2 regions of the Streptomyces sp. NPDC050988 genome follow, and region 1 is predicted to be linked to the other one. Evidence: riboswitches for the same ligand, from Rfam matches in the RefSeq annotation. Region 1 holds a riboswitch; the other holds the start of a gene.
What was found. Region 1 has a riboswitch for glycine ahead of gcvT (glycine cleavage system aminomethyltransferase GcvT). Riboswitches for the same ligand answer to the same signal wherever they lie in the genome.
Positions count from the first base shown of each region.

Region 1 (15,433 bases):
GCGTCATGCGGACAGGCTTCATGAGGGCAACTCCCGTTTGGATGAGCGGAATCTGAGAGCCGCATGCAACCAACCGCCCTTAGGACCAGCTTGGGCCCGCGCTGTGGCCCGCCTGTGGCCGACGCAAAGACCACCTCAACAAACCCGTCCTGACCTGCACTTACATCCGCTCGGCCCAACTCCCTCACTGGTACAGGTCCGTGACAGAGGCCAGGAGGCGGCCGACCGCGTACGGATCAGCCGAGCCGCACCCTGGCCAGCTGACGCGACTGGGCGACGAGCCGGTCCGCACTGTCCCAGACCTCGGCGTCCTCCTCCAGGAAGCCGCCCGCGAGGTTGCGGGTGGTGATGGAGACGCGGAGGGGGCCCGGCGCCGGACGGCAGCGCACGTGCACGGTCAGCTCGACTGTCGGCACCCAGCCGGACAGGCCGAGTTCGAAGGCGGTCGGCGGCAGCGCGTCCACCGCGAGGAGCAGCGAGAGAGGGTCCGGGTCGCGGCCGTCGGCCAGGCCGAACCAGGACCGCATCTCGCCCTTGCCGGACGGCGATCCGAGGGCCCAGCCCAGGGTGGCGGGGTCGAGCTTGAGCATCAGCCGGTCGGCGATCGCGGAGCTGCCGGAGACGGGGGCGGGTCCGTCCTCGGGTCCGAAGCACTGGTCCATGGGCGGAATCGCGGGCGGCCGGGCCGCCGTACGGACGTCGTCGGGCAGGGCATCGAGGTCCCCGTAGGAGGCGAGCACGCGGATCCGCTCGACCTCGCGGCCCTGGTCGTCGTACTGGAACAGGGAGGCCTGGCCGGTAGAGAGGGTGCGACCGGTGCGTACGACGTCGGTGCGGACGACCGCCGGGCCCGGCTGGGACGCGGTCAGGTAGTGCGCGGAGATCGTGAACGGGTCGGCGTGCGGCAGGGCGTCGGCGAGCGCGCGGCCCAGGACGGCGAGCAGGTAGCCGCCGTTGACCGCGCTGATGATCGTCCACCCGGCGGACAGGTCGATGTCGTAGACGCCGGGTGCGCGACGGGTGACCGCGGTGTCGCGGTCGAACTCGCTGTCGCCGATCCTGGCCTTTACCGCGTGCACGGAAGCTGCTTCTGACATGCCTGAACGGTACAACAGTTCGTTACTAAGCAGTAGCTTTTTCTGTTTCGATCACGTGAAACGGCCCGTGGCCCGCCTCACTCCGCCACCTCGACCGCCGTCGAGCGCCGGTGCCACGCCCGGGGCGCGCGCCAGTGGTATCGCATCGCGAGCAGCCGCAGCGCGAAGGCCGTGACGACGGCGAGCGCGGAGGTGAAGGTGTTCAGGGCGTCGTAGCGGATGCACAGCGCGACCATCGCGCTGCCGACGATGGCGGGCACGGCGTAGAGGTCCCGGTCCCAGCGCAGCAGCGAGGGAACCTCGTTGGCGAGGACGTCCCGCAGCACACCGCCGCCGACCGCGGTCGCGAGTCCGAGGGTCGCCGAGGCGGTGAGGCCGAGCCCGTACTCGTACGCCTTCGTCGTGCCCGCGACGCAGAAGAGGCCGAGTCCGGCCGCGTCGAAGATGTTCACGCCGAGCTGGATCCGCTCCACCTCGGGGTGGAGGAAGAAGACCAGCAGGGCGGCGAGCAGCGGGGTGAGGAAGTACCCCAGATCCGTGAAGGCCGCGGGCGGCACGGCTCCGATGACCAGGTCCCGGAACAGCCCGCCGCCCAGCGCGGTGACCTCGGCGAGGACCGCGATGCCGAAGACGTCGAAGTTCTTGCGGACGGCCAGCAGGGCACCTGAGATCGCGAAGACGAAGATGCCGACCAGGTCGAGTGTGTGCTGGACGGACGGGGTGAAGAGTTCCTGGATCACCCGAACATTCTCGCCCAGCACTGAGCCCCTGCCTTCCATTGCAAGGCAGGGGCTCGGTGATACTTACTACTCCTTGGCAGGCTACTCCTTGGCGGGAGCGTCACCCGCGGAGGCTTCGTCGGCCTCGGAGGCCGCTTCGGGAGCAGCCTCCTTCGCCGGAGCCTCCTTGGAAACCGCCGGCGACTCCTTGGCAGCCGGTGTCTCCGTGGCAGCCGCCACCTCGGCCGCGACCGCCGCCGACGTGGCCGCGGACTCCGCGAGCACCTCGTCGGCCACCAGCTCCGCCGCCTCCTTGGCGGCGGTCAGCAGCACGGTGTCCTGCGGGGCCTGGTCCTCGAAGTTCTCCGGGTGGTGGCAGGCCACCTGCTGACCGGGCTTCAGCTCCAGGAGCGGCGGCTCGGTCGTCGTGCAGATCTGCGTGGCCTTCCAGCACCGCGTGTGGAAGCGGCACCCGCTCGGCGGCGAGATCGGCGAGGGCACATCACCCTTGAGCAGGATGCGCTCGCTCTTGGCCGACCTGCGCCGGGGGTCCGGGATCGGCACCGCCGACATCAGCGCCTTGGTGTACGGGTGCATCGGCGCCTTGTACAGCGACTCGCGGTCGGCCAGCTCGACGATCTTGCCGAGGTACATCACGGCGATACGGTCCGAGACATGGCGTACGACGGACAGGTCGTGCGCGATGATCACGTACGTGAGGCCCAGCTCCTGCTGGAGGTCGTCCAGCAGGTTCACCACCTGCGCCTGGATCGACACGTCGAGCGCGGAGACCGGCTCGTCCGCCACGACCATCTTCGGGTTGAGCGCGAGCGCGCGGGCGATGCCGATGCGCTGGCGCTGGCCGCCGGAGAACTCGTGCGGGTAGCGGTTGTAGTGCTCGGGGTTGAGACCGACCACCGACAGCAGCCGCTGGACCTCCTTCTTGATGCCGCCCTCGGGCATGACGCCCTGGAGCTTGAAGGGGGCGCTGATGATCGTGCCGATCGTGTGGCGCGGGTTCAGCGACGAGTACGGGTCCTGGAAGATCATCTGGACGTCACGGCGCATCGGGCGCATGCCGGCGACGCTGAGGTGCGTGATGTCCTTGCCCTCGAACTCGACCTTGCCGGCCGTCGGTTCGAGCAGCCGCGTGATCAGCCGGCCCATCGTCGACTTGCCGCAGCCCGACTCGCCCACGACACCGAGCGTCTCGCCGGACCTGACCTCGAAGTCGATGCCGTCGACCGCCCGCACCGCGCCGACCTGCCGCTGGAGCAGGCCCTTGCGGATCGGGAAGTGCTTCTGCAGGCCGGTCACCTTCAGGAGCGTCTCGCCGGGGGCGGCGTCCTTGGTGAGGGTCGCCACGCCGTCGCTCTGCGCGGGGATGACCACGGGTTTGTCCTCTGCTTTGTCACTCACAGCTTCGGCGCAATCTCTTCGGTCCAGATCCGTTCCCGCTGCTCCTGCGTCATGTGGCAGGCGGCCCAGTGCTGGCTGCCGACCTCGGTCAGCTCGGGGCGGACCGTGCGGGTGACGTTGTCCTTGGGGACGTCCGCGTACGAGCAGCGCGGGTTGAAGGCGCAGCCCGACGGGATGTTGATCAGCGAGGGCGGGGAGCCCTTGACCGGGATCAGCCGCTCGGTCTGCTCACGGTCAAGACGCGGCATGGAACCCAGCAGACCCCACGTGTACGGGTGCCTGGGCTCGTAGAAGACCTTCTCGGCCGGGCCCCGCTCGATGCAGCGGCCGCCGTACATCACCAGGATGTCGTCGGAGAGCTCGGCGACGACGCCCAGGTCGTGGGTGATGATGATGACCGCGGAGCCGAACTCCTGCTGCAGGTCCCGGATGAGGTCGAGGATCTGCGCCTGGACGGTCACGTCCAGGGCGGTCGTCGGCTCGTCCGCGATCAGCAGCTCGGGGTTGTTGACCAGCGACATCGCGATCATCGCGCGCTGGCGCATACCGCCGGAGAACTCGTGCGGATAGCTGTCGACCCGCTTGTCGGGCTGGGGGATGCCGACCCGGTCGAGCATCTCGACGGCACGCCTGCGCGCCACCTTCTTGTCGACCTTGTGGTGGATCCGGTACGCCTCCACGATCTGCTGGCCGATCGTGTAGTACGGGTGCAGCGCCGACAGCGGGTCCTGGAAGATCATCGCCATCTCGCGGCCACGCAGCTTGCGCACGTAGTCGGGGTCGGCGGAGAGCAGTTCCGTGCCGTCGAGCCAGATCTCGCCGGAGATCTGCGCCTTGCGCTTGCCGTACTGGCCCGCGGTGTGCAGGCCCATGATGCCGAGCGAGGTCACCGACTTGCCGGAGCCCGACTCGCCCACGATGCCGAGGGTCTTGCCCTTCTCCAGCGTGAAGCTGAGCCCGTCGACGGACTTGACCAGGCCGTCGTCGGTCGGGAAGTGCACCTTCAGGTCGCGGACTTCGAGGAAGGCGGAGGGGGCGGGCGAGTCCTTGACGGGCTCGCCCACCGCGGCTCCACTCTTGCTGAGTTCGGTCATGAGAGCCTCACGCGGGGGTCGATCACGGCGTACAGCAGGTCCACCAGGAGGTTCGCGACGATCACCGCGAGCGAGGTGATCAGCGTGACGCCCAGGATGACGGGCAGGTCCTTGTCGCTGATCGCCTTGAGAACCGCCTGCCCGAGACCGGGAAGGCTGAACGTGGTCTCGGTGAGGATCGCGCCGCCGATCAGGGCGCCGAGGTCCATGCCGAGCATGGTGAGGATCGGCGTCATGGTGGACCGCATCGCGTGCTTGCCGATGACGACGGGTTCGCGCAGGCCCTTGGCGCGGGCCGTGCGGATGTAGTCCTCGCCCAGGACCTCCAGCATGGTGGCTCTGGTGATCCGGGCGTACATCGCCGCGTAGAGGAAGGCCAGCGTGACCCAGGGCAGGATCATGCCGCCGAACCAGCCGGTGAAGCTCTCCTCGATGGGTACGTACTGGGCGTCGATCCAGCCCAGTCCGTAACTGAAGATCGCGAGCGACAGCAGGCCGGTGAAGTAGATGGGGAGCGAGACGCCGCCGAGGGCGACGATCATCGCGCCACGGTCCCAGAGGGAACCGCGCTTGAGCGCGGAGAGCACGCCCGCCGCGACACCGAAGATCAGCCACAGGAAGGCGGCACCGAGCGCGAGAGCCAGGGTCACTGGGAAGCGGTCGGTGAGCACCGGCCAGATGGCCTGCTCATTACGGAAGGAGTAGCCGAAGCAGGGCGCCGCGCAGTTCGTCACGTCGCCGCCGGCCGCGTAGGTGCGCCCGACGAAGAGGCCTTTGAAGAACTCCCAGACCTGGACGAAGATCGGGTCGGCCAGACCGAGCTTCTGCCGCACGGCCTCGATCGCCGCGGGGTCGGCCTGCTTGCCCACGAACATCGTGGCCGGGTCCACGCCCGCCCAGCGGGGGACGAGGAAGAAGATGCCGAAGACCACCAGAATGATGACCACCAGCATCACTGCGGCGGCGAAGAGCCGCCTGATGAGGTATGCGAGCACTGCTCTCGGCCCGGCGGCGGTGCCGCGGGCCACCGGAGGTTGTCCGGTGGCCCGCGGGTCACGCCGCGCCGGCCTTCACCTGCCTTTCGTGCCGTATGGCGGGTGCGCCGGTCGGTGTTACTTCTTCAGGCCGAGGTTCACGAAGTCGTACTGACCGCTGTAGTTGTCGGTCGTGTAGACGTTCGCGAGCCGGCTGGAGCGCCAGTTGATGAACTTCTCGAAGACGAAGGGCAGGTAGTACGCGCCCTCCGAGACCTTGTGGTTGATCTCCGTGGAGATCTCGACCTTCTTCGCCTCGTCGAGCTCCTTGACGTAGTCGTCGAAGAGACCGTCGATCGACTTGTCCTTGATCAGGGCGAAGTTGTTGTTGCCGCTCTCGAGGATGTACTTGCTGTCCCACAGCGGCATGCCGTAGCCCTGGACGGTCGGGAAGTCCGGACCCCAGCCCATGATGATGATGCCGTAGCCCTTCTTCTTCACGTTCTCGGGGCTACCGATGATGCCGGTGGTCTGGGCACCGTCGAACTGGTCGATGTCGACGGTGATGCCGACCTTCTTCAGCGAGGCCTGGAGGGACTCGGCCGTTGCGACCTCGACCGGCTTGTTGTTACGGACCGCGATGGTGGTCTTGAAGCCGTTCGGCTGACCGCAGGCCTTGAGCTCTTCCTTGGCCTTGGCGACGTTGCCGTTCTTGTTCGTCGTGGCCGACTCGTACGGGTCGTACTTCTGGCCCTCGGAACCGGGGACGGACGGCGGCAGCATGTTGGTGCCGATGTCGCCACCGGCGACCGGGCCACCGCGAGCGGTCTGCAGCGACTCGTGGTCGGCGCCGTAGATCACGGCCTTGCGGCAGTGCACGTTGTCGAACGGCTTGACGCTCTGCGGGAAGACCGCGTAGCGGATGTAGCCGGAGACCGGGTTGTCCAGGTTGGCCTTGTGCTGCTTCAGGGCGGTGGTGCGGCCCTGCGGGGACAGACCGGTCTGGCCGATGTCCAGGTCGTAGTCGCCGTTGATCAGACGCTGGTCCATGTCATTGGCGTTGGTGAACAGCGTCAGCGAGATCTTGTCCGGGTACGCCTTGCGGATCGGGTCCGAGGACTGCTTCCAGTTCTCGTTGCGGACCAGGACCAGCTTCTTGTTCGGCGTGTACGACTGGAACTTGTACGGGCCGGAGGAGAAGGGCTTCAGGCCGTACTTCGACTTGGTGTCCTTGTCCTGGCGGACCGGGGACGCCGAAGCCAGGCCGAGGATGTCCTCGAAGTCCGAGTTGGCCTCGGGCAGCTTGAAGATGATGGTCTTGTCGTCCGGCGTCTCGATCGCCTTCAGACCGAGCTTGTCCTTGGACGTGTCCTTGTACGGGCCCTTGTACTCGCCCTTGGGGTCGAGCACGTCCTTCAGGTAGACCGGACCGCCGGACAGGACGTCCTGCGCCCAGACGCGCTCGATGCCGTACTTGACGTCCTTGGAGGTGATGGGCTTGCCATCCTCCCAGGTGACCCCGTCACGCAGCGTGTACGTGTAGGTCTTGCCGTCGTCGGAGATCTTCGCCGTGCTGGTGGCGAGGTCCGGGGTGACCTCGGCGCCCTTGGCTCCGGGCTCCGCCTTGCCGGTCACCAGCGTGCGGCTGTAGTACCGCATGAAGTTCCAGGCGAAGCCGTAGTAGCCGCGCGTGGTGTCCCACGAGTCGGCGTCCTGGGCGCCGGCGAACTTCAGCTCGCCGCCCTTCTTGGCGAGGGAGGCCTGGGCGACCTTGTTGTTGGCTGCGTTGAAGCCGGCCGCGCCGTTCTTCGAGCCGCCGTCGTCGTCGCTGCCGCCGCCGCCGCACGCCGCCGTGGACAGCAGCGCAGCGACCACGGCTGCGGCGGCCGCGGCCTGCTTGCGCCGCCCTGTGGTGCGTTGGGTACTCACTCGGATCCTCCGATTTGTAGCGGCCCGTCGACAGATGACGGGGCCCTGGGGGTACGGCAGTTCAGCGGGAACCCTTCGGGTCGAGCGCATCGCGTACGCCGTCGCCGAAGAGGTTGAAGGAGAGCACGGTGATGAAGATCGCTACACCCGGGATCACCATGTACATGGGGTCCGAGTCGTAGTAGTCGATCGCGGAGGAGAGCATCTGTCCCCAGGAGGCGGTGGGCGGCTTGACGCCCACGCCCAGGAAGCTGAGCGCCGCCTCGGTGAGGATGTTGGTCGGGATCATCATCGTCGTGTACACGATGATGGGCGCGACGAGGTTGGGCAGCAGCTCCTTGAACAGGATGTAGAACCGCCCGGCCCCGAGGCTGCGCGCGGCCTCCACGTACTCGCGCTCACGCAGGGACAGCGTCTGACCGCGCACCACGCGTCCCACATAGGGCCAGCCGAAGAAGCCGATCACCAGGATCATGACGAACAGGCGCACGCCCGTACCCGTCAGACCCAGCATCTCGTTCGGCATGACCGAGACCAGCGCGATGATGAAGAGCAGCTGCGGGAAGGCCAGCAGGCCGTCCATCACGCGGCTGATGAGGGCGTCGACCCAGCCGCCGAAGTAGCCGGCGAGAACGCCGAGCACGGTACCGAGCACCACGGCCACCAGGGCCGACAGGAAGCCGACGAGCAGCGAGATGCGGGCGCCGTAGACGATCCGGGCGAAGATGTCGCGGCCGCTGACCGGTTCGACGCCGAGAAGGTGGTCTCCGCTGATTCCACCGAAGGACCCGGTGGGGGTCGAGAAGAGCGGATCGATCAGGTCCTCGTGGTGGGTCTCGGGGTCCTGCCCGACCAGGTTCGTGATCACGGGAGCGAGCAGCGCGATCGCGATCAGCACGAGGACGATGACGCCGCCCGTCAGGGCGAGCTTGTCCCGCTTCAGGCGCTCCCAGGCGATGCGGCCGAGGGAACGACCCTGTACCGCCTTCGCCTCGGCGGAGCCGGCTACGAGCGCCGCCTCCTCGGCCGCGCTCGGGGCGGCTTCGGCCGTCGGCTCGTGCAATGGTGCCGTCATCGTGGCAGGGACCCCTCTCAACCGGCGGTAGCCGGCCCACACTTGCCGCTGTAGCGGCGTGATCAGTCCGTCGTACACGGGGGCGAAACCCCCTGGACCGGGAGTCTTCAACGCCTCGGCGATCTGTTGCCAGACCTGACGGTGAATGGATGCGCAAACGTGATGCTGTCAGGAGGGTTCCGTTATCCGAACGCCGGGTAACGGGGGTCGGACGCGGGAGTTTTGGTACGAAAGGGGCCTCGCAGCCCATTTACCCGCGTAGATCTGGACATACCGCCCGCCCGTGATGCGGGAGGTGAAGCCGGTGCTCCACGGGTTGGACTCGACCGGACCCGGATCGTCTCAGGTGCTTCGCCCGGGTACTTCGACCCGATCGTCTCAGGTGCTTCGATTCGTCTCAGTAGGTGCCCGGGAATCCGTATCCGCCGGCCGCCGGCGCCTGGGCGGGCGCCGCGTGGGCCTCACGATCGTAGAACGGCCGTGCGTTGATCCGCAGCCACAGGGCCACCGGGTCGTACTCGTCGGACATCGCGACCGTCGACACCGGCAGGCCGTCCGGCACCGCGCTGATGGACTGCTGCATCATCGCCCGCACCGAGTCCACGGCGGGCGGGCTGGTGTCGTACACATCGAGCCCGATGGCGAGGTACGGCGCCCCGAGCGCGGGCTGCACCCAGGCGCGGCGGAGCGATCTGACGGCGGTGGTCCGGTGCGCGTTCTGCGTGAGCAGGGCGTAGAACTGCGGGATCTCGATGCCCGGCTCGGACAGCCGCAGCGGGCCCGCGGGCTGCCGCTCCAGGCCGGTCGCGATCCGGCGAAGATCCAGCCAGGGGATGCCGACGCCGCCGCCCGGCGCGTGCGGGTTCAGCCAGAGGCCGAAGTGGTCGGGGTAGAGGGTGCGGGCCACGTCGAGCCCGTCGACCACCTCGTACGAGCGGTTCCAGCCGCTCGCCGAGAGCTCCTGGGCGGAGGTCACACAGGGCGCGTAGCCGAAGCCGTCGACCTCCATGTTCCCGTACTGGGCGTCGGGCGAGCCCGCCTGGCCGTGCCAGAGCAGCATCCAGACCTGGCCGGACGACGGGGTCGCGAGAGCGCGCAACAGCGCCTCGTAGGCGTCGTAACGCCCGGGCGTCACTTGGCGCAGCATGTGCTCGACCTGCCCGGCCGCGGCCGTGCCCGACGCGCTCACCTTCTACCGCCCCTTCGTGACATCCCTGACATACGGGTCCATTCGACGGGGCGTCGTGCTCACTTGAACATGGCACCACCCCGACCGAGCCATGAAACCAGCTTAAGTGGCGATCCCGACAGCACCGTTGCGCTCCGCTTGGAAAGCTGTTGAGAGCTCGGGACTTTCCGTTCGCTGCAGCCTGCGGGTTGTGTGTGGCTGAGCGCGCCGTTCCCCGCGCCCCTTCGGGGCGCCTAGTGGGCCCGGGTGTAGAACGGCCGTACCTGGGCCCGTAGCCAGTCGCCCACCGGGTCCTGGGCCACGTCCAGGAAGACGAGGTTCACCGGGTGTGGCACGGGGACCTGGCCGAGGGCCCGGCCCACGGCGTCCAGGGGGAGGGTGCGGGCGTCGTCGTGCCAGTGGGCCAGCTCGACGCCGACGAACATCACGGGGTCGGCGCCCTCGATGCTCGCCAGACAGCGGCGGGCGCTCAGGACGACACCGGTCGCGGCGAACTCGGCGGAGGCGGCGGCCAGGAAGTCCACCGGGTCGTGCTGCCAGTCCGGCTGGAAGAGCCGCACCCGGCCGCCGCTCGCCGACCCGTCCAGCTCTGTACGCCCGGCCCGGCACAGCTCGGCCACGGCGAGCGGCGGCACAGGTACCCCGACCGTGCCGTCCGGGTTCACCACGATGCCCACCTGGGGCGGCAGACCGCGCGCGAACTCGACGGCGGGCGCCACCGTGTACGACATGTGGTCGCCGACGACCTGGCGGAACTGCTGCTCCGAGGAGAAGACCGGCACGAACGCCTGGCCGCCGAACTCCATCGTGGGCAGGTCGAGCGGACCGCTGTGCGGGCCGCCGCCCTCGGGCAGCGGCACCCAGATGAAGCTGCGGCCCATGACCTCCACGATCCGGGCCCCCGCCGAAGGCGACGGCGCCGCGCCGAGGGAGGCGGCCAGTACCTCCTCCAACTCGTTGCCGGGCCAGCCGACATGGGGGTGTGGGTGCGCTTGCACCGGAATGTCGTGTGCCGGGAAGTCCATCTCTCTACCGCCTGCTCGAACCGCCGTCTGCGGCTGTCGAGATTACGCGTACGCGCCGTCACGCGCGGCGGTCCGTCCGGTCACCGGGGCCTCAGTCGCCGAAGTCGACCCGCCGCAGCACGTCCGCCGCGGCCCGGTCGATGAGCACCGCCGAACCGCAGCCCTCCGGCAGGTCGCCCTTCTCCACGGAACGCAGCAGCCGGCCGAACGCGCCGCGGTGCCGCGCGAACGCGTACCGAGAGACGCCGCGGCCCCGCTCGCGCTGGCCGTCCAGGGCGGTACCCGGGTCCACGTCGAGCAGCAGCAGGTGCAGGGCGCCGCCGCGCCGCCGGGCGTCCCGGGCCAGCCAGCTGCGCACCCAGGCCTGCGTCCCGCAGTCGTGCACCACGACCCCCTCGCCGGACCGCAGGGCCCGGCGCAGGCCCGCGTAGTGCGCGGCACGGACCAGGGGCCGGTAGACCGCGTACGGCAGGAAGCGGGCGAGGCGGCCGTCCCAGCGGTCGCGGGTGTCCTGGGAGTCGATGCGGCGGCCCGTCACCGCCCGGCGCATCAGGGTCGACTTGCCGCTGCCGGGCAGGCCCGTGACCACCACCAGGTCGGACGTGCCGAAGCGCAGGCCGTGCGGGCTGTGTCCCGCGCGCTCCCGCAGATCGCGGACGACGGGCGCCGGAAGCGGGCCGCACGCCTCCCCGGCCGGGGCAGTGGGCTGCTTGGGCAGCGCGATGGCCGCGCTCGTGGCGTACGCCGTGGTCCTGTTCACCCTGATCGTCCTCCCCATGGGGTCGGGAGACCCATCCCCGTCGAGTGTAAAGAGAAGGTAATGCGCTGGTCCCCTCATTTCTGTTCCCGTCCTGCCACAGCCCCGTCACAGATCACTGTGGATGCCTGTGGACTCTGTGCGGACGCCGTGGGGCCCGGCCGCGACGCCGTGCACCGCCCCCTCGCGAAGAGTCCCCTGCCGCGCCGCTCCGATGCGTGCAATGATGTGCCCGCCAACTGCATACCGGCCGCTTGAATCCGCGCGGGAGAGTTCCGGACACGTTTGTGTACGTGGTCCGGGCGCCGAAGGAGCAAGTCCCTCCCTTGAATCTCTCAGGCACCGTTACCGCGCGGGCGAGGCACATCTGAAAAGCGGGTCTTCTCCCTGTCGCCAGGGCGTCGGCTCCACCCAAGGTGCAAGTCAGTGACCGTCCCGTTCGACCGGGGGTCACGGCGAACCTCTCAGGTTCCGATGACAGATGGGGAGGAACGACCTCGCCGTCATGCCTTGGGAGCCCCACCGTGAGCAGTAACGCCCCCGTTGAACCGCGCCATACGGCGCTCGACGCCCTCCATCGTTCGCTCGGCGCGACGATGACCGATTTCGCCGGCTGGGACATGCCCCTGCGATACGGCTCCGAGCGCGACGAGCACCTCGCCGTACGGACGAAGGCCGGTCTCTTCGACCTCTCCCACATGGGCGAGATCACCGTGACCGGGCCCCAGGCGGCCGCGCTGCTCGACTTCGCGCTGGTCGGCAACATCGGGGGCGTGAAGCCCGGCCGGGCCCGGTACACCATGATCTGCCGGGCCGACGGCGGCATCCTCGACGACCTGATCGTCTACCGGCTCGCGGAGACCACGTACATGGTCGTCGCCAACGCCTCCAACGCCCAGACCGTCCTGGACGCGCTCGTGGAGCGGGCCGGGGGCTTCGACGCCGAGGTCCGCGACGACCGTGACGCGTACGCCCTGCTCGCGATCCAGGGACCCGAGTCCCCCGGCATCCTCAAGTCCCTCACCGACGCCGACCTGGACGGCCTGAAGTACTACGCCGGCCTGCCCGGCACGGTCGCGGGCGTCCCGGCGCTGATCGCGCGCACCGGCTACACCGGCGAGGACGGCTTCGAGCTGTTCGTGGCCCCGGCCGACGCCGAGAAGCTGTGGCAGGCGCTGACCGACGCGGGCACCCCGGTCGGGCTCGTCCCCTGCGGCCTCTCCTGCCGGGACACCCTGCGCCTGGAGGCGGGCATGCCGCTGTACGGGCATGAGCTGAGCACCGCGCTCACCCCGTTCGACGCGGGGCTCGGCCGGGTCGTGAAGTTCGAGAAGGAGGGCGACTTCGTGGGGCGCGAGGCGCTGACGGAGGCCGCCGCCCGGGCCGAGTCGCAGCCCCCGCGCGTTCTCGTCGGCCTGATCGCCGAGGGCCGCCGCGTGCCGCGCGCCGGCTACCCGGTCGTCGCCGACGGCAAGGTCGTCGGCGAGGTCACCTCCGGCGCGCCCTCACCCACCCTGGGAAAGCCGATCGCGATGGCGTACGTCGACGCCGCGCACTCCGCACCCGGCACGCCCGGTGTCGGCGTGGACATCCGGGGCAGCCACGAGCCGTACGAGGTCGTGGCGCTGCCGTTCTACAAGCGCCAGAAGTAGACCCTGGTACGGCGAGCGCCGGACCGTGAACCCCGGTCCGCGAGCGTCATGAAGTGACCCTGAGCACATCAGCCCAGGTCACCCCCAGTCCCCCTGCATCAGCACTCCCCCGCGTACAGGAGAATTCAGGCCATGAGCAACCCCCAGCAGCTGCGCTACAGCAAGGAGCACGAGTGGCTGTCGGGCGCCGAGGACGGCGTCTCGACGGTCGGCATCACGGAGCACGCGGCCAACGCGCTCGGCGATGTGGTGTATGTCCAGCTCCCGGAGGTCGGTGACACGGTGACCGCGGGCGAGACCTGCGGCGAGCTGGAGTCGACCAAGTCGGTGAGCGATCTGTACTCGCCCGTCTCCGGTGAGATCACCGAGATCAACCAGGACGTCGTGGACGACCCCGCGCTGGTGAACACCGCCCCGTTCGAGGGTGGCTGGCTGTTCAAGGTGCGTGTCGCGGAGGAGCCGAAGGACCTGCTCTCCGCGGACGAGTACACCGAATTCTCCGGCAGCTAAGGACTCCTGACCGATGTCGCTTCTGAACCAGTCCCTCCACGAGCTCGACCCGGACGTCGCCGCCGCCGTCGACGCCGAGCTGAACCGTCAGCAGTCCACCCTCGAAATGATCGCCTCGGAGAACTTCGCCCCCGTCGCGGTCATGGAGGCCCAGGGCTCGGTCCTCACCAACAAGTACGCCGAGGGCTACCCGGGCCGCCGCTACTACGGCGGCTGCGAGCACGTCGACGTCGCCGAGCAGATCGCCATCGACCGGGTCAAGGAGCTGTTCGGCGCCGAGTACGCCAACGTCCAGCCCCACTCGGGCGCCTCCGCCAACCAGGCCGCGCTCTTCGCGCTGGCCCAGCCCGGCGACACCATCCTCGGCCTGGACCTGGCCCACGGCGGCCACCTGACCCACGGGATGCGGCTCAACTTCTCCGGCAAGCAGTTCAACGTGGTCGCCTACCACGTGGACGAGGCCGGCCTGGTCGACATGGCCGAGGTCGAGCGGCTCGCCAAGGAGCACCGCCCGAAGGTGATCATCGCGGGCTGGTCGGCGTACCCGCGGCAGCTGGACTTCGCCGAGTTCCGCCGCATCGCGGACGAGGTCGAGGCCTTCCTGTGGGTCGACATGGCGCACTTCGCGGGTCTGGTCGCGGCCGGACTCCACCCGAACCCGGTGGAGCACGCGGACGTGGTCACCTCCACCACCCACAAGACGCTGGGCGGGCCCCGCGGCGGCATCATCCTCGCCAAGAAGGCCTTCGCGAAGAAGCTCAACTCGTCCGTGTTCCCGGGCTTCCAGGGCGGTCCCCTGGAGCACGTGATCGCGGCCAAGGCGGTCTCCTTCAAGGTCGCGGCCTCGGAGGACTTCAAGGAGCGTCAGCGCCGTACGGTCGAGGGCGCACGGATCCTCGCCGAGCGGCTCACCGCGCCCGACACCCGCGCGGCCGGCGTGAACGTCCTCTCCGGCGGCACGGACGTCCACCTGATCCTCGTCGACCTGCGCGACTCGGAGCTGGACGGCCAGCAGGCCGAGGACCGCCTCCACGAGGTCGGCATCACGGTCAACCGCAACGCCGTCCCGAACGACCCGCGCCCGCCCATGGTCACCTCCGGCCTGCGGATCGGCACGCCCGCCCTCGCCACCCGCGGCTTCACCGCCGAGGACTTCGCCGAGGTCGCGGACGTCATCGCCGAGGCGCTGAAGGCCCCCGCGACCTTCGGGGAGGCCGACGCGCAGGCGCTGAAGGCCCGGGTGTCCGCACTGGCGGAGAAGCACCCGCTGTACCCCGGTCTGGGCCAGTAGTCCCGTTTCACCGGGGCACCGCGCACACTGGGAGGTGTGCGCGGTGCCCCGTCCGCCCGACACCCACCACCACCGCCCCGGTCGCGGCGCTTCGCGCCTTTCGTTCTTCTGCACCACCCCCGCTTTGAGGAGTCCCCGTGGCCATCTCGGTCTTCGACCTGTTCTCGATCGGCATCGGCCCGTCCAGCTCCCACACGGTCGGCCCGATGCGCGCCGCGCGGATGTTCGCCCGCCGGCTGCGCACCGAGGACGTCCTGTCCTCCGTGACCTCGGTACGCGCCGAGCTGTACGGCTCACTGGGCGCGACCGGACACGGCCACGGCACCCCCAAGGCGGTGCTGCTCGGCCTGGAGGGCGCCTCACCGCGCACGGTGGACGTGGAGGGCGCCGACGACCGGGTGGAGGGCATCAAGTCCTCGGGGCGGATCAACCTGCTCGACGAGCACGAGATCGACTTCTCCTTCGACGACGATCTGGTCCTGCACCGCCGCAAGACCCTGCCGTACCACGCGAACGGCATGACGCTGTGGGCGTACGACGCCTCGGGCGCCGAGCTGCTGTCGAAGACGTACTACTCGGTCGGCGGCGGGTTCGTCGTCGACGAGGACGCGGTGGGCGCGGACCGCATCAAGCTGGACGACACGGTCCTCAAGTACCCCTTCCGCACGGGCGACGAGCTGCTGCGCCTCACCCGCGAGACGG
Region 1 is NZ_JBITFQ010000037.1:39,745-55,177, forward strand. It holds gene ACIBEI_RS43215 (hypothetical protein) at 1-7, opposite strand, end outside; gene ACIBEI_RS43220 (thioesterase family protein) at 237-1,097, opposite strand; gene ACIBEI_RS43225 (trimeric intracellular cation channel family protein) at 1,175-1,876, opposite strand; gene ACIBEI_RS43230 (ABC transporter ATP-binding protein) at 1,919-3,208, opposite strand; gene ACIBEI_RS43235 (ABC transporter ATP-binding protein) at 3,232-4,329, opposite strand; gene ACIBEI_RS43240 (ABC transporter permease) at 4,326-5,324, opposite strand; gene ACIBEI_RS43245 (ABC transporter substrate-binding protein) at 5,442-7,232, opposite strand; gene ACIBEI_RS43250 (ABC transporter permease) at 7,294-8,307, opposite strand; gene ACIBEI_RS43255 (enhanced serine sensitivity protein SseB C-terminal domain-containing protein) at 8,705-9,496, opposite strand; gene ACIBEI_RS43260 (enhanced serine sensitivity protein SseB) at 9,730-10,521, opposite strand; gene ACIBEI_RS43265 (AAA family ATPase) at 10,613-11,299, opposite strand; glycine riboswitch at 11,534-11,639, shown strand; gene gcvT (glycine cleavage system aminomethyltransferase GcvT) at 11,803-12,930, shown strand; gene gcvH (glycine cleavage system protein GcvH) at 13,063-13,440, shown strand; gene glyA (serine hydroxymethyltransferase) at 13,454-14,731, shown strand; gene ACIBEI_RS43285 (L-serine ammonia-lyase) at 14,869-15,433, shown strand, end outside.

Region 2 (15,433 bases), on a different contig from region 1:
GGTGAAGGGTCTCTGGCCGCCGCGTGTGTCGCGTGCGCAGTTCATCGTCGCCCTCCTGCTGTTCGGCCTCGGTTTCGGTCTCGCCGTCCAGGTGGCGTCCAACAGCGACAGCGACGGCGCCCTCCGCGGCGCGCGTCAGGAGGATCTCGTACGCATCCTCGATGAACTGGACGACCGTACGCAGCGTCTGGAAGAGGAGAAGCAGGGGCTGGAGGATCAGCGCACCGAGCTGGAGAACAGTTCGGACCAGGCCGAGGAGGCCCGCAAGCAGACGGTCGAGAAGGAGAAGCAACTCGGCATCCTGGCGGGCACCGTGGCGGCGCAGGGCCCCGGCATCACGCTGACCATCGAGGACGAGAAGGGGACGGTCGAGGCCGACATGCTGCTCGACGCGATCCAGGAGTTGCGTGCCGCCGGAGCGGAGGCGATCCAGGTCAACGGTGTAAGGGTCGTCGCGGGCACCTATCTGACGGATGTGAGCGACGGAGTGGCCGTCGACGGGAACAAGATCAGCGCCCCCTATCGTTTCAAGGTCATCGGCAAGCCCCAGGACCTCGAACCTGCGCTCAACATCCCGGGTGGAGTGGTGCAGACTTTGGAGAAGGAGCAGGCCACTGTCACGGTGGAACGATCGGACAAGATCATCGTGGACGCCTTGCGACCGGCGAAGCGGCCTGACTACGCTCGGTCGTCCTCCCAGTGAACCGGGGGCGCTTGGGGGCCGCTCCTCGAGGGCATGAGGTTGCGGGGGGTCGACGCACCGAATGGGTGGTGCGTGGTGGAAACTGTCTGGTGGATACGGACGTTGTGAGGGTGTCCGGCTCGGCCGGTGTGTGCAATCAGGGTTCGTCCTGCCCCACGGGCGGGTCTGTTTCGGTCAAGGGGAATCGCCCGTGAAGTTGTTTGCGAAGTTGTTCGGCAAGAGCGCGCGAGAGGGCAGCGACAACGCGACTGCCCGCCATCGTGCACCGCGCCCCGCGGAGGGCGAGGATCAGGGGGACCGCCCTCTGTTCCGCGACCAGGTCGGTGGTCCCGGCGGTGACATTTCCGGTGGTCAGGGCGCGCCGTCTGTTGACCCTGCCCAGTCGGGACGCATAGGTTTCGGCTCCGACCCGTATGCGTCCAACGCCCCGACGGGGCAGCCGCGGCAGGAGGATCCGTCCATGTCGGCCCTGGTGTGTACGAGGTGCGGTAACCGCAACGCGGAGGCGAGCCGCTTCTGCTCCAACTGCGGTGCTCCGTTGCGGGCCGGGGCGACCCCCGAGCGTCCGTCGGAGACCACCTCGACGATCTCCATCTCGGGCCTCGAGGCCTACGACGCCGAGGTCACCGGCCAGACGCAGATGCCGATGCTCTCGCCCGAGGCGCAGGCCGCCGTCGACGCGCTGCCGCTCGGCTCGGCGCTCCTGGTGGTGCGCCGCGGGCCCAACTCGGGCAGCCGCTTCCTGCTGGACGGCGAGCTGACCACCGCCGGCCGTCATCCGCAGAGCGACATCTTCCTGGACGACGTGACCGTGTCGCGCCGCCATGTGGAGTTCCGTCGCGTTTCCGACGGCTCGTTCACGGTGGCGGACGTCGGCAGCCTCAACGGCACGTACGTCAACCGGGAGCGGATCGACTCGGTCCCGCTGTCGAACGGCGACGAGGTGCAGATCGGCAAGTACCGGCTGGTCTTCTACGCGAGCCAGCGGGGTATCTGACCCGCCCCCGGATCCGGTCCGGGGGGACCCTCAGGAAGGTCCATGCTTCGAACACCGAGCGGCGGTGTCGGCCACGGCACCGCCGCCATGGACAACGGACTGATGAGCATCGGCACGGTGCTCAATGTGCTGCGCGACGAGTTCCCCGAAGTCACCATCTCCAAGATCCGTTTCCTGGAGTCGGAGGGGCTCATCGAGCCGCAGCGGACCCCGTCGGGGTACCGGAAGTTCAGCCCGGGTGACGTGGAGCGCCTCGGGCACGTCCTGAGGATGCAGCGGGACCACTATCTGCCCCTGAAGGTGATCCGCGAGCACCTGGACGCCGTGGAGCGCGGTGAGGCGCTGCCGTTGCCGTCCGTGGGGCGTCAGCGCGACGGTGAGGTGCTCTGCGAGTCCGAGGGGCCGACCGTGGCCCGGATCGGGCGTGCCGAGCTGCTGGCCGCCGTGGAGATCGGCGAGCAGGAGCTCGAGGAGTGGGAGTCGTACGGGCTCATCACACCGCTGCCGGAGGGGGTCTACGACGCCGAGGCGGTGACCGTGGCCGGTCTCGTCGTGGAACTGGGGCGGTTCGGGATCGAGCCGCGCCATCTGCGTGCCGTGAAGGCCGCCGCCGACCGTGAGGCCGGCCTGGTCGACCAGGTCGTGGCCCCGCTGCGGCGGCACCGCAATCCGCAGACCAGGGCGCACGCGGAGGCGCAGACCAAGGAGCTGGCGGGGCTCGCGGTGAAGCTGCACGCCGCGCTGGTGCAGTCCGCGCTCGGGGTGCGGCTGCCCTGATCCGGTGGGTCGTGCGGAGCGCAGGATCGGGCGCCCAATCCGTGCCCGACTACCCAAAGATGCCGGGCACGGCCTAGGGTTGCTGTGTGAACGAGCTCGACGTCGTAGGTGTCCGGGTCGAAATGCCCTCCAACCAACCGATCGTGCTCCTGCGTGAAGTGGGAGGCGACCGTTACCTCCCCATCTGGATCGGGCCGGGGGAGGCGACGGCGATCGCCTTCGCACAGCAGGGCATGGCCCCCGCGCGACCGCTGACCCACGACCTGTTCAAGGACGTGCTGGAGGCCGTCGGCCAGGAGCTCACCGAGGTGCGCATCACGGACCTGCGGGAGGGCGTCTTCTATGCGGAGCTGGTGTTCGCCAGCGGGGTCGAGGTCAGCGCCCGGCCGTCCGACGCCATAGCGCTCGCGCTGCGCACCGGGACGCCGATCTACGGCAGCGACGGGGTGCTGGACGACGCCGGCATTGCGATCCCGGACGAGCAGGAGGACGAGGTGGAGAAGTTCCGCGAGTTCCTCGACCAGATCTCGCCCGAGGACTTCGGGACCAACAGTCAGTGACCTTCCGGTCCGGGCTCCAGTGACCCTCCGGGACCGCCGGACAACAGGCCGTGCGGCGGTTGTCCCGAGAGCATTCGGCTAGCCTTTCCCCGCGGTGGGACACGGGAAACCACTCCTAGGGTGATTATCACTCGGCGTGCCGAGTGTGGCGGTCGTTGACGCACCCCCGGTGGCTGCCTACCGTCGAGAAGGCAGGTCAAGGACGGAGGTCGGCGTGAGAAGCAGCGGCGACGGTACGGCTGGGGGTGCCCCTGGACCCGGTCTGGGGGAGAGCAGCCCGTACCCGCTTCACAGCAGCGCGGCCGATCACGTACAGCGGCCGACAGCGGTGCCCGAGGACGGTGGGGTGGCGTCCGAGGAGGTCGGTTATCGGGGGCCCACGGCCTGCGCGGCCGCGGGCATCACCTACCGGCAGCTGGACTACTGGGCCAGAACCGGGCTCGTCGAGCCGAGCGTGCGGGCCGCCTACGGGTCGGGGACGCAGCGGCTCTACAGCTTCCGGGACGTCGTCGTCCTGAAGATCGTCAAGCGGTTCCTCGACACCGGTGTCTCGCTGCAGAACATCCGCACCACCGTCCAGCACCTGCGTGAGCGCGGGTTCCGGGACCTGGAGCGGATGACGCTGATGAGCGACGGCGCGACGGTCTACGAGTGCTCCTCGCCCGACGAGGTCCACGCGCTCCTCCAGGGCGGACAGGGCATCTTCGGGATCGCGGTGGGCGTGGTCTGGCGGGACGTCGAGAGTGCCCTCTCACAGCTGCACGGGGAGCGCGTCGACACGGGCGAGACGCTTGTCCGGCCCAATCCGGCGGACGAGCTGGCGCGGCGGCGCAATCGTGCGGTCTGAGTCGGCGGGCGCTGTCTGAAGTCTTTCGGGCCTGGCACTGTCTGGAGCGTTTCGGGCCGGGACCTGTCTGGGCCTTCTGGTCCTGCCGCCTATCGCCCGGTGCCTGTCGCCTGCTGCCCGGCGCCCGCCGTTCGGCGCGTGGGCGGTCCGGCCACGTGGCGGTCCACAGGTCGTACCGGGGCATTGTCAGTGGCGTAGGGCAGCATCGGACATGTGAGAACCGCGCCCACGATCCTGCATCTCGACATGGATGCCTTCTACGCCTCGGCGGAGCAGGCGGCCAAGCCGAGCCTGCGCGGGAAGGCGGTCATCGTGGGCGGGCTCGGGCCTCGGGGCGTGGTGGCCACCTGCTCGTACGAGGCACGGGTCTTCGGGGTGCATTCGGCGATGCCCATGGCGCAGGCCCGCCGGCTGGCACCGAACGCCGCGTATCTCGTACCGCGCTTCGGGCTCTATCGGGAGATCAGCGAGCAGGTGATGGGCCTGCTGCGGGATCTGTCGCCCCTGGTGGAGCCGCTGAGCCTGGACGAGGCGTTCGTGGACCTGGAGGCCGGGCAGACGGCCTGGGACGCTGAGTCGGCGCAGCTGACCGGGATGAAGCTGCGCGGGGACATCAGGGCCGTCACCGGGCTGACCGGGTCCGTGGGGCTCGCCGCCTCCAAGATGCTCGCGAAGATCGCCTCCGAGCAGGCCAAGCCGGACGGGCTGGTGCTGATAGTGCCGGGCACCGAGCGGGAACTGCTCGCGCCGATGTCCGTACGTACGCTGCCAGGCGTGGGGCCCGCCACGGGGGACCATCTGCGGCGGGCCGGGATCACCACGGTCGGGGAGATCGCCGAGGCGGGCGAGGACGAGCTCGTACGGCTTCTGGGCAAGGCCCACGGGGTCGCGCTGTACGCCATGGCGCTCGCGCACGACGTGCGGCCCGTGGTGGCCGAGCGGGACACCAAGTCGGTGTCCGTCGAGGACACGTACGACGTGGACATCCACGACCGGGTGCGGGTGCGCATGGAGGTCCAGCGGCTCGCCGACCGGTGTGTGCGGCGGTTGCGGGGCGCGCATCTGTCGGGGCGGACCATCGTGCTGAAGGTGCGGCGGTACGACTTCTCGACGCTCACCCGGTCCGAGACGCTCAGGGGGCCCACGGACGACCCCGCCGTGGTGCGGGAGGCCGCGGCGCGGTTGCTGGAGTCCGTGGACACCACGGGCGGCGTACGGCTTCTGGGGGTGGGGGTCTCGGGGCTCGCCGACTACACGCAGGAGGATCTCTTCGCGCAGGCTCGGACGGCTGCCGCCGCTGCCGCTGCTGCTGCCGCAGAGGAGCCGGAGCATGTGGAGAAGGAGGAGGCCGAGGAGGTTGCCGAGGAGCCGGTGCCTCCCGCGGAGCGGCGGTGGCATGCGGGGCACGATGTGCGGCATGCCGAGTTCGGGCACGGGTGGGTGCAGGGGAGTGGGCTGGGGCGGGTGACTGTGCGGTTCGAGACGCCGGATTCCTTGCCGGGGCGGGTGCGGACGTTTCGGAGCGATGATCCTTTGTTGGAGGTTGCGGAGCCGTTGCCGTTGGTGGGGCGGGAGGTCGGCGATTCTCGGGTTGGTGGGGTGGCTGGGGAGGGGTGAGCTGGGTGGGGTTGTGGGTGTGGTTGTGAGTGCGGGTGCGCTGTGGCTTGTCGCGCAGTTCCCCGCGCCCCTGAAGGTGGGGGCCGGGGTGCGTTCGTACGTGCCGGTCCGCTGTGGCTTGTCGCGCAGTTCCCCGCGCCCCTAAAAGCACCAGCGTCGCCCTCGCTCCTGGAGACGGGCCCGTCTCCCGTGCCCTTGAGGCGGCCCTTACTGGGAGTCGTCCTTGCCTGCAAGGTGGCCGAAGTCGTGGTCCGGGAAGGGGGGTGGGGGGGCTACGTCCAGGCCGTAGTGGTGGTAGAGCTGGAGTTCTTGCTCGGGGGAGAGGTGGCGGCCCACGCCGAAGTCGGGGGCGTCCTTGATCAGGGCGCGTTCGAAGGGGACGCGCAGTGCCCCGTCGGCCAGCTCGCTGGGCTCCAGGGGGACGAAGGCGTCTCTGCTGAACAGGCCGGTGCGTATGGCCGCCCACTCCGGTACGCCGGTCGCGTCGTCGAGGTAGACCTCGTCGACGGTGCCGATTTTGGTGCCGTTGCGGTCGAACGCCTTGCGGCCTATCAGGTTGCGCGGATCGATGTCGGTCTGCACGGGCCCTCCAGCTGCTCGCAACTCATCCGTAAGCACTACGAAAGAGCACTTTGAGGAGGGCGGCCACTCGAGGGAACCCCGCTGGTACGCTGGGCAACGGCTGCTGACCCCGTGCGGGAGAGTCCTCCAGGCTTCATCGGAGGCGCCGAAGGAGCAAATCCTCCCCGGAATCTCTCAGGCCCACGTACCGCATGGACGAGGTCACTCTGGAAAGCAGAGCGGTGTTCGAGTTTTTTTGACGGGTTCCGCTCTCACCGACGGTGAAAGCCGGTGTGCCTTCACGGGCGGGCCGGTGAAGCTCTCAGGTTGAGATGACAGAGGGGGAGGCCGTCCGGGCACCCATGCAGTGGTGCCCCTCGAAGGTCGTCAGACCAGGAGGCCTCCGCAATGACCGCCCATCGTATTCCGCTCTCAGAGCTCGAACAGGGAATCCCCTTCGAGCAGCGCCACATCGGGCCCGACACCGAGGCCCGGGCGAAGATGCTCGCGCACGTGGGGTACGGCTCGCTCGACGAGCTGACGGCCACCGCGGTCCCGGATGTGATCAAGAACGCCGACTCGCTGGAACTTCCGGGCGCCCGCACTGAGGCCGAGGTACTGGCCGAGCTGCGTTCCCTCGCGGACCGCAACCAGGTGCTGGATTCCATGATCGGGCTTGGGTACTACGGGACGTTCACGCCGCCCGTCATCCTGCGCAATGTCATGGAGAATCCGGCCTGGTACACCGCTTACACGCCCTACCAGCCCGAGATCTCGCAGGGTCGGCTGGAGGCGCTGCTCAACTTCCAGACCGTGGTCGCCGAGCTGACCGGTCTGCCGACCTCCGGGGCCTCGCTGCTCGACGAGGGCACGGCGGCCGCCGAGGCCATGGCGCTGTCGCGGCGCATGGGCAAGAACAAGAAGGGCCTGTTCCTGGTCGACGCGGACACCATGCCGCAGACCATCGCCGTGATCGAGACCCGCGCCGAGCCGACCGGCGTCGAGGTCGTCGTCGCCGACCTGAGCGACGGCATTCCGGCCGAACTCGCCGAGCGCGAGATCAACGGCGTGCTCCTCCAGTACCCGGGCGCCTCCGGTGCCGTACGGGACCTCGAGCCGGTTGTCGAGCGGGCGCACGAGCTGGGCGCGGTCGTCACCGTCGCCGCCGATCTGCTCGCCCTGACGCTGCTCGCCTCGCCGGGTGAGCTGGGCGCCGACATCGCGGTCGGTACGACGCAGCGCTTCGGTGTGCCGATGGGCTTCGGCGGGCCGCACGCCGGATACATGGCCGTCCGTGAGAAGTTCGCGCGCAGCCTGCCCGGCCGGCTCGTCGGCGTCTCGGTCGACGCGGACGGCAACAAGGCGTACCGGCTCGCCCTGCAGACGCGTGAGCAGCACATCCGCCGCGAGAAGGCGACCAGCAACATCTGTACGGCTCAGGTGCTGCTCGCCGTGATGGCCGGTATGTATGCCGTCTACCACGGTCCCCAGGGCCTGAAGTCCATCGCGCGGCGCACCCACCGGTACGCCACGATCCTCGCCGCGGGTCTGAAGGCCGGCGGGGTCGAGGTCGTCCACGAGGCGTACTTCGACACGCTCACCGTGCGGGTGTCGGGCAAGGCGGCCGAGACGCTCGCTGCCGCGCGCAGGGGCGGGGTCAACCTCCGTCTCGTCGACGCCGACCACCTGTCCCTCGCCTGCGACGAGACCACCACGCGGGCCCAACTGGGCGCCGTCTGGGCCGCGTTCGGCGTCGACGGCGATGTGGCCGTGCTGGACGAGGCGACGGAGGACACGCTGCCGTCCGGGCTGCTGCGCACCGACGAGTACCTCACGCACCCGGTCTTCCACCAGTACCGTTCCGAGACCGCGATGCTGCGCTACCTGCGCCGGCTCGCCGACCGTGACTACGCGCTGGACCGCGGCATGATCCCGCTGGGCTCCTGCACGATGAAGCTCAACGCGACGACCGAGATGGAGCCGGTGACCTGGCCCGAGTTCGGGCAGCTGCATCCCTTCGCGCCCGCCGAGCAGGCGCAGGGCTATCTCACGCTCATCCGTGAGCTGGAGGAGCGGCTGGCCGAGGTCACGGGCTACGACAAGGTGTCGCTGCAGCCCAACGCCGGTTCGCAGGGCGAGCTGGCCGGTCTGCTGGCCGTACGCGGTTATCATCGGGCCAATGGCGACGCGCAGCGCACCGTCTGCCTCATCCCGTCGTCCGCGCACGGGACGAACGCGGCGAGTGCGGTGATGGCCGGGATGAAGGTCGTCGTCGTGAAGACCGCCGACGACGGCGAGATCGACGTCGAGGACCTGCGGGCCAAGATCGAGCAGCACCGGGACGAGCTGTCGGTGCTGATGATCACGTACCCCTCGACGCACGGGGTGTTCGAGGAGCACGTCGCCGACATCTGCGCCCAGGTGCACGAGGCGGGCGGCCAGGTGTACGTCGACGGGGCCAACCTCAACGCGCTGGTGGGGCTCGCCAAGCCGGGGCACTTCGGCGGCGACGTCTCGCATCTCAACCTGCACAAGACGTTCTGCATCCCGCACGGCGGCGGCGGTCCTGGCGTGGGTCCGGTCGGAGTGCGCTCGCACCTGGCGCCGTATCTGCCGAACCACCCGCTGCAGCCCGCCGCGGGCCCGGAGACGGGCGTGGGCCCGATCTCGGCGGCTCCGTGGGGTTCGGCGGGCATCCTGCCCATCTCGTGGGCGTACGTCCGTCTCATGGGCGGTGAGGGGCTCAAGCGGGCCACCCAGGTCGCCGTGCTCAGTGCCAACTACATCGCCAAGCGTCTTGAGCCGCACTACCCGGTGCTCTACACCGGCCCCGGCGGGCTCGTGGCGCACGAGTGCATCATCGATCTGCGGCCGCTGGCCAAGGCGACCGGTGTGAGCGTCGACGACGTCGCCAAGCGGCTGATCGACTACGGGTTCCACGCGCCGACGATGTCGTTCCCGGTGGCCGGCACGTTGATGATCGAGCCCACGGAGAGCGAGGACCTGACCGAGATCGACCGGTTCTGCGACGCGATGATCGCCATCCGTGCGGAGATCGAGAAGGTCGGCTCGGGCGAGTGGGCGGCGGACGACAACCCGCTGCGGAACGCCCCCCACACGGCCGCCGCGCTCGGCGACACCTGGGAGCACGCGTACAGCCGCGAGGAGGCGGTGTTCCCGGCCGGTGTCTCGGCCGCGGACAAGTACTGGCCGCCGGTGCGCCGGATCGACCAGGCGTACGGCGACCGGAACCTGGTCTGCTCCTGCCCGCCGCTGGACGCCTACGAAGAGTAAGCACCGACAGACATGCGTCGGGGCCGGTTCCGGGATTGCTTCCCGGGCCGGCCCCTCATGTGTCCGGACGGCCTGCCCCGCCGCCCTTGGTGCACCGCGCCGCTCAGGCGGCGGTCATCACGTCCATGGCCACAGGCCGGTGCGGAGCGATGATCCGGCCGTCCGGCAGGAGCTCACCGGTGTCCTCGAAGAGGAGAACGCCGTTGCACAGCAGGCTCCATCCCTGTTCCGGGTGGTGCGCCACGAGAAGCGCGGCCTCCCGGTCGGCGGAGTCGGCTGTCGGGCACGGTGGCTGGTGCTGGCACATTGATGGGATCTTTCGCTTTGGTGTGAGGTCGGTGATCGGTGTCGTGTCTGTTCCGCGGCTCGAACTGATGCTCATTGCCGCCCCCCGTTTGTCAGATGGTCCGGAACCCAGTGTTGCCCTACGGGCGTCAATCCGCAGGGATTTGGCGTCAGCGCTCCTCACAGGTTGATGACGCATCACCCGTGCGGACGGTTCATTCCAACTGGGCTGCCTCTTCGGGTGGTTCGTAATGGTCGGATGGGGCTAGTCCGGACGGGCCGGGGGTGCGCTGCGTCCACCGGGCGTCACTCCACGCGACACAGTCCCCACGCGGTCACGGAGCGGAGCGGAACGGTGTGCCCGTGCACGGCAGTGTGCCCCGCGGCCGGGGTGGGGCCGCGGGGCACGGAAGCCGGGGTGCGCTCAGGCGGGTGAGCCGAGCAGCGGGGCGGGCGTCGTCGGTGTCGGTGTGAGCCGAAGGGTCAGGACGGGCAGCAGCTCGGCCACGCGGTGCGGCCGGTGCGCGGCGATGCCTGGCGGGGCGGGAGCCAGCGGCACCAGCAGGTCGGTGGCCGCTGGATGGCCCTCGGCGCCGTCGGCCGCGCAGTCACCGTGCAGCCAGAGTGTGAGCATGTACAGCTCGGGTACGGACAACAGACGGGCCTGGTACGACCCGGTCATCGTCTCGGCCTGGCGCAGGGCGCGCTCGGTGGCGGTGACGTACGGGCCCTCGAAGAAGTGCGAGAAGGCCCAGCCGTCGGGGGTCAGCCTCGTTTCCGCGGCCGCCACGGCACGTTCGCCGCAGCGGATCAGGAAGCGCCACCCGGCGAGGCGGGTGGCGGAGGTGCCCGCCGGGGTGATCCGGTCGAGTACGTGGACGGGCAGAGGGAGATCGGGTGTGGCGGGTCCCTGGGCATTGCGCAGGGCCGGGGTACGCGCTTCACGGACCGCGGTGGGGGAACCGAGGGCGGTGAGGACGGTGCGCAACGCGGGCGCGGGAGCCGGGGGCACATGCAGCGGCATGGTGGGTCGCCTCTCATTCGACAGGCATGGTGGCGCGAGGGCGGGGGCGGACGGCGCTGTCAGCTCTCGGGTCAGAGGAGCGTGGGCCCTAGGTCCTGCCGTCAAAGTGACGTCGTTCGCCCGAAGGGTCGGCCGCGTGGCGGGCGGCACTTTGACGGCAGGACCTACCATGGCGAACGCCAACTCTCTGCCTCGTTCGCGGAGTTTATACGACACGTGTTCTGACGGTGTTTCGTCTAGCCGTTCCGCGCATTAAGGGCAAGAGACAATTCGGTCGGCGTGACGTGCGTTTGGTCCTGGTTCTCCAGGGGTACCCGTCGATGACCTCGGAATATGCCACCGGGGTGGACGGCCGGTTCCTGTCGGCGTTTTTCACGACAGGGTCGATCGTCTAAAACTCGCACTGCCCCATGCCCGGTGAATGTGCCTGTGGGCAACCGCGTTCAGAGTAGCGCCCGGGGGGCTCGTCCGGGGCGTTATCGATCACACTGCCTGGGCATCATCCCACGTGACCCGGGACATCAGCGGCCGGTTCGTCGGGCTGCCCAGTCGAGGAGGGACACTTCGATGGGGGAGAAGGTCGTTGCGGGGCCGATCGGTCTGTCCGATCGGCAGCGCTACCGCGAAAAGCTCCAGCAGTGTCTGGCGGGGCTGGCGCGGTTGCTGGCGGAGAAGCGGTTCGACCGCCCAAAGAATCTCATGGGCCTGGAGATCGAGCTGAATCTCGCCGGTCCTGACGGCATGCCGAGAATGATGAATGCGCAAGTACTTGAGCGCATCGCGAGCCGGGATTTCCAAACAGAACTCGCCATGTTCAATCTGGAAGTCAACATTGCTCCCCACCGGCTCGGCGGCCGTGTATTCGACCGGCTCGCCGAGGAGTTGCGCACGTCACTCGCATATGCCCACCGGAAGGCGAACGAGGTCGATGCCGGAATCGTGATGATCGGTATTCTGCCGACGATCGCCCGCGACGACCTGGTCTCCGCGAACCTTTCCGACGTGGACCGCTACACGCTGCTCAACGACCAGATCGTGGCCGCACGCGGCGAGGACTTCAGGCTGGACATCGAGGGCGTGGAGCGGCTCAGCTGCACCTCGGCGTCCATCGCGCCCGAAGCCGCCTGCACCTCCGTGCAGTTGCACCTCCAGGTCACCCCCGGACGCTTCGCCGACGTGTGGAACGCCGCGCAGGCGGTGGCCGCCGTCCAGGTCGCGGTGGGCGCCAACTCGCCCTTCCTGTTCGGTCGCGAGCTGTGGCGCGAGTCGCGGCCCCCGCTGTTCCTGCAGTCCACCGACACCCGTCCGCCCGAACTCCAGGCGCAGGGGGTCCGGCCGCGCACCTGGTTCGGGGAGCGGTGGATCTCGTCGGCGTACGACCTGTTCGAGGAGAACCTGCGCTTCTTTCCTCCCCTGTTGCCCATCTGCGACGAGGAGGATCCGCAGGCCGTCCTCGACAAGGGCGGTACGCCCAGGCTCGCCGAACTCGTGCTCCACAACGGCACCATCTACCGCTGGAACCGGCCGGTGTACGGCATCGACGACGGCGTCCCGCATCTGCGCGTGGAGAACCGCGTGCTGCCCGCGGGCCCCACCGTCACCGACGTCATCGCCAACGCCGCCTTCTACTACGGGCTCGTCCGGGCCCTCGCGGGCGAGGCGCGGCCGGTGTGGACACGGCTGCCCTTCGAGGCCGCGGCGGCCAACTTCGACCACGCCTGCCGGTACGGCATCGACGCGCGGCTGGAGTGGCCGCCACGCGGCAGGTACGGCGGGACCACACGGATGCCCGCGACACAGCTGGTGCTGGACGAACTGCTGCCGCTCGCGGCGGCGGGCCTGGACGCGTGGGGCGTCGAGCCGGCCGACCGGGACCTCTACCTCGGCGTCATCGAGGAACGCTGCAAGCGGGGCGTCAACGGGGCCTCCTGGCAGTCCCGTACGTTCCACAAGGCGTTGGAGGGCGGCATGGGGCGGGATGCCGCGCTGGCCGCCACGACGAAACGGTACGCCGAGCTGATGCACCTCGGTGAGCCCGTGCACACCTGGCCGGTCGGGTTACCGGCGCCCGCCGTTTCGCTCGGGTGAGGGCGGCGGGGTGACGTGTGGTGTCCGGGTCGGTGGGGTGACGTGTGGTGGTCGGGTCGGTGGGGTGAAGTGTGGTGGTCGGGTCAGCGGAGTGACGCTTGGCGGGGTCGGTGGGTGATCACTTCTGGTCGCCGGCCCGTACGACGGCCTTGAGGATCACCGAGTGGATCTGGGACGGGTCGGTGACCAGGTGGGCCGAGCCCCCGGTCGACTCGGCGATCTCGTCGAGCTCCTTCTTGTCGGCCTCAGGGCCCACCGCGATCGCGATCAGCGGCACCGGGCGGTCCGGATCGGTCAGCTGCCGGAGCTGTGCGACGAGAGCGGAGCGCGAGATGCTCCCCGGGTCGTCGTTCGCGCCGTCGGTCAGCAGTACCAGCCCGTTGAACTTGCCCTTCGTGTAGGAGGCCGTGGCCTCCTTGTACGCCGCCAGCGTGGTGTCGTACAGGCCTGTGGCGCCGTCCTTGACCGGCTTCAGGCTGTCGAAGGCCGCCGACAGCAGGTCCCGCTGGGTGCTGCCGGCCGCCCGGCCGGCCAGCCGCTCGGTCGGGACGAGCACGCGGTAGTCGCGCTCGCCGTCGACCTTCCTGGAGAACGTCCAGAGCCCCACCTCGTCCTCCGGGGTGAAGGAGGCCAGAGCCTGGGACAGCGCCGCCTTGGTCACCTCCATACGGGACTCGCTGGTGCCCGGCACCGGCTTCGACATGGACGCGGAGATGTCGACGACCGTGGTGAGCCGGGCGCTCCGCACGGTGATCGTCCACATGCCGAGGGCTTCCTCGATCTCCTTGTCAGTGACCGGTTCCTCCGGCAGCTCCTTGTACGGCTGCGGGGCGCGGCCGCCGGCGCGGGTCACCAGCTTGTCCGGGATGTCGTCGTCATCCGTACGGAAGCCGTGCTTCTCCAGGATCCGGCGCCCGGCGGGCTCGCCGAGGAGAGTCATGAAACGCAGCGCGGCCCGGCTCTCGTCCGTGGTCAGCGCCGGCTCGTCGACCAGCGCGAACGGGAAGTCGAGCAGGGGCGAGCCGTCCTTGGGGTAGAAGAGGTCGAGGTCGTCGCCGCTGTCCGCGGTCGTGTTGTACGCGAACGCCGCCTGCTCGGAGAGGATCAGCGCCTGGTTGCGCTTCGGGTTGCCCTGCTCGGTGCCGGAGAGGTCGCGCGGCAGGGTGTCCAGGACCTGGCTGTCGCTGTCGGAGGCGCGCAGTGAGAGGGCCTTCGCGGTGGCCGCGGCCAGGATGTCGCCGTCCTTGGCCTTGTCCACCGCGTGCGTCAGCCGCGTCAGGGCGAGCAGACCGGTGGCACTGCGCGACGGGTCGCCCGTCCCGAGTCTCAGCCGCTCGCTCGTCATCGTCGCGTCCGCCAGTTCGGTCCAGCTGTACGTCTTGCGGGGCCACCCGAGCGACTTCGCGGCCGTCGGGATCATGGCGACACCGACGGGTGACGAGGCGACGTTGCCCGCGGGCGTCACCGGAGTCGACTTGCCGTCCGCCAAGATCCGGTTCACCCACACACCCGAGTCCGGCACCCATGCCTCGAAGTCGGTGGCGCCCTTCCCCTTCGACCGCAGGTCGTCCGTGAACTGGTACGCCTCCCGTGCGGTCACCTGCACGTCGAGGCAACTGCCGTCGGACGTCACGTCGTTGTCGCGGGCGTAGCCGGCCGCGTCCTTGAGCGCGGGCGCGATGCCGGGAGCGGCGGCGACCCTCAGGCGTACGGCGGTGTCCCAGCAGGACGAGCCGAAGGTGAGCACGCCGCCTTCGACCGCGGCCGCCGTGCCCGCGGCGAGGACGGACACGAGGGCCGTCGCGAGCGCCACGTTGCGGCGCCGCGCGCGCCGCCGGGGGCCGGTGGCGCCCGACCGGAACCCGTCGGGCAAGCTGTGACGTCCCATGGCGGTTGTGCCCTTCCCTGGTCGAGCCGGAGTCGTTGAAGCCGTGAATGGCGAAATGGCCGAATGCTATGGCATCGGGAGAGGGGTGCCCGCAGGGTGTCCGTCCCCCCGACGGCTTGTCGCGCACGATCTTCGCAACTTCTTTCGAGACCCTAGCGGGGCGAAGATGGGGATGAGGCGGGATTGCTCAACTGGAGGCAGGAGTGCACGTGGAGGCAGGGTCGGTGGCTGATTCGATTCCCGAGGACCGGCCCGCACGGCGGATTCTCCGCGACGAGACGCTGCTCGTACTGGGTGTCTCGCTCGGGGCCAGCGGGGTCTCCGCGCTGATCAGCTTTGTCGGTTCGGTCACCAAACCGGGAGGTCTCAAGGACCAGGCGGCCACGCTCAACGCCTCGGCAGCGCCCGGCCGTCCCTGGCTCGATCTGGCGTGGCAGCTGTTCGGGATCGCTTCCGCGCTGGTGCCGGTCGCCCTCGTCGCGCACTTCCTGCTGCGTGAGGGGAAGGGGCTGCGCACGCTCGGCTTCGACCGCACCCGCCCTTGGCCGGATCTGGCCCGGGGCGCCGCGATCGCCGCGGTGATCGGCAGCTCGGGCATCGCCTTCTACCTGGCGGCCCGCGGACTCGGCTTCAACCTCACCGTGGTGCCCGAGGCGCTGCCCGAGGTGTGGTGGAAGTACCCGGTGCTGATCCTCTCCGCGATCCAGAACTCGGTCCTGGAGGAGGTCATCGTCGTCGGTTATCTGCTGCGCCGCCTCGACCAGTTGGGCTGGACACCGGTCGGCGCCCTGG
Region 2 is NZ_JBITFQ010000003.1:639,209-654,641, reverse strand. It holds gene ACIBEI_RS11175 (DUF881 domain-containing protein) at 1-703, shown strand, start outside; gene ACIBEI_RS11170 (FHA domain-containing protein) at 765-1,700, shown strand; gene ACIBEI_RS11165 (MerR family transcriptional regulator) at 1,743-2,477, shown strand; gene ACIBEI_RS11160 (bifunctional nuclease family protein) at 2,564-3,037, shown strand; gene ACIBEI_RS11155 (MerR family transcriptional regulator) at 3,252-3,884, shown strand; gene ACIBEI_RS11150 (DNA polymerase IV) at 4,098-5,501, shown strand; gene ACIBEI_RS11145 (PRC-barrel domain-containing protein) at 5,709-6,083, opposite strand; glycine riboswitch at 6,188-6,283, shown strand; gene gcvP (aminomethyl-transferring glycine dehydrogenase) at 6,471-9,356, shown strand; gene ACIBEI_RS11135 (DUF5999 family protein) at 9,460-9,663, opposite strand; gene ACIBEI_RS11130 (hypothetical protein) at 10,066-10,665, opposite strand; gene ACIBEI_RS11125 (glutamate--cysteine ligase) at 11,233-12,753, shown strand; gene ACIBEI_RS11120 (substrate-binding and VWA domain-containing protein) at 12,872-14,641, opposite strand; gene ACIBEI_RS11115 (CPBP family intramembrane glutamic endopeptidase) at 14,845-15,433, shown strand, end outside.
Region 2: linked by a shared signal. The riboswitch ahead of gcvP (aminomethyl-transferring glycine dehydrogenase) and the one ahead of gcvT (glycine cleavage system aminomethyltransferase GcvT) in region 1 are both predicted to bind glycine.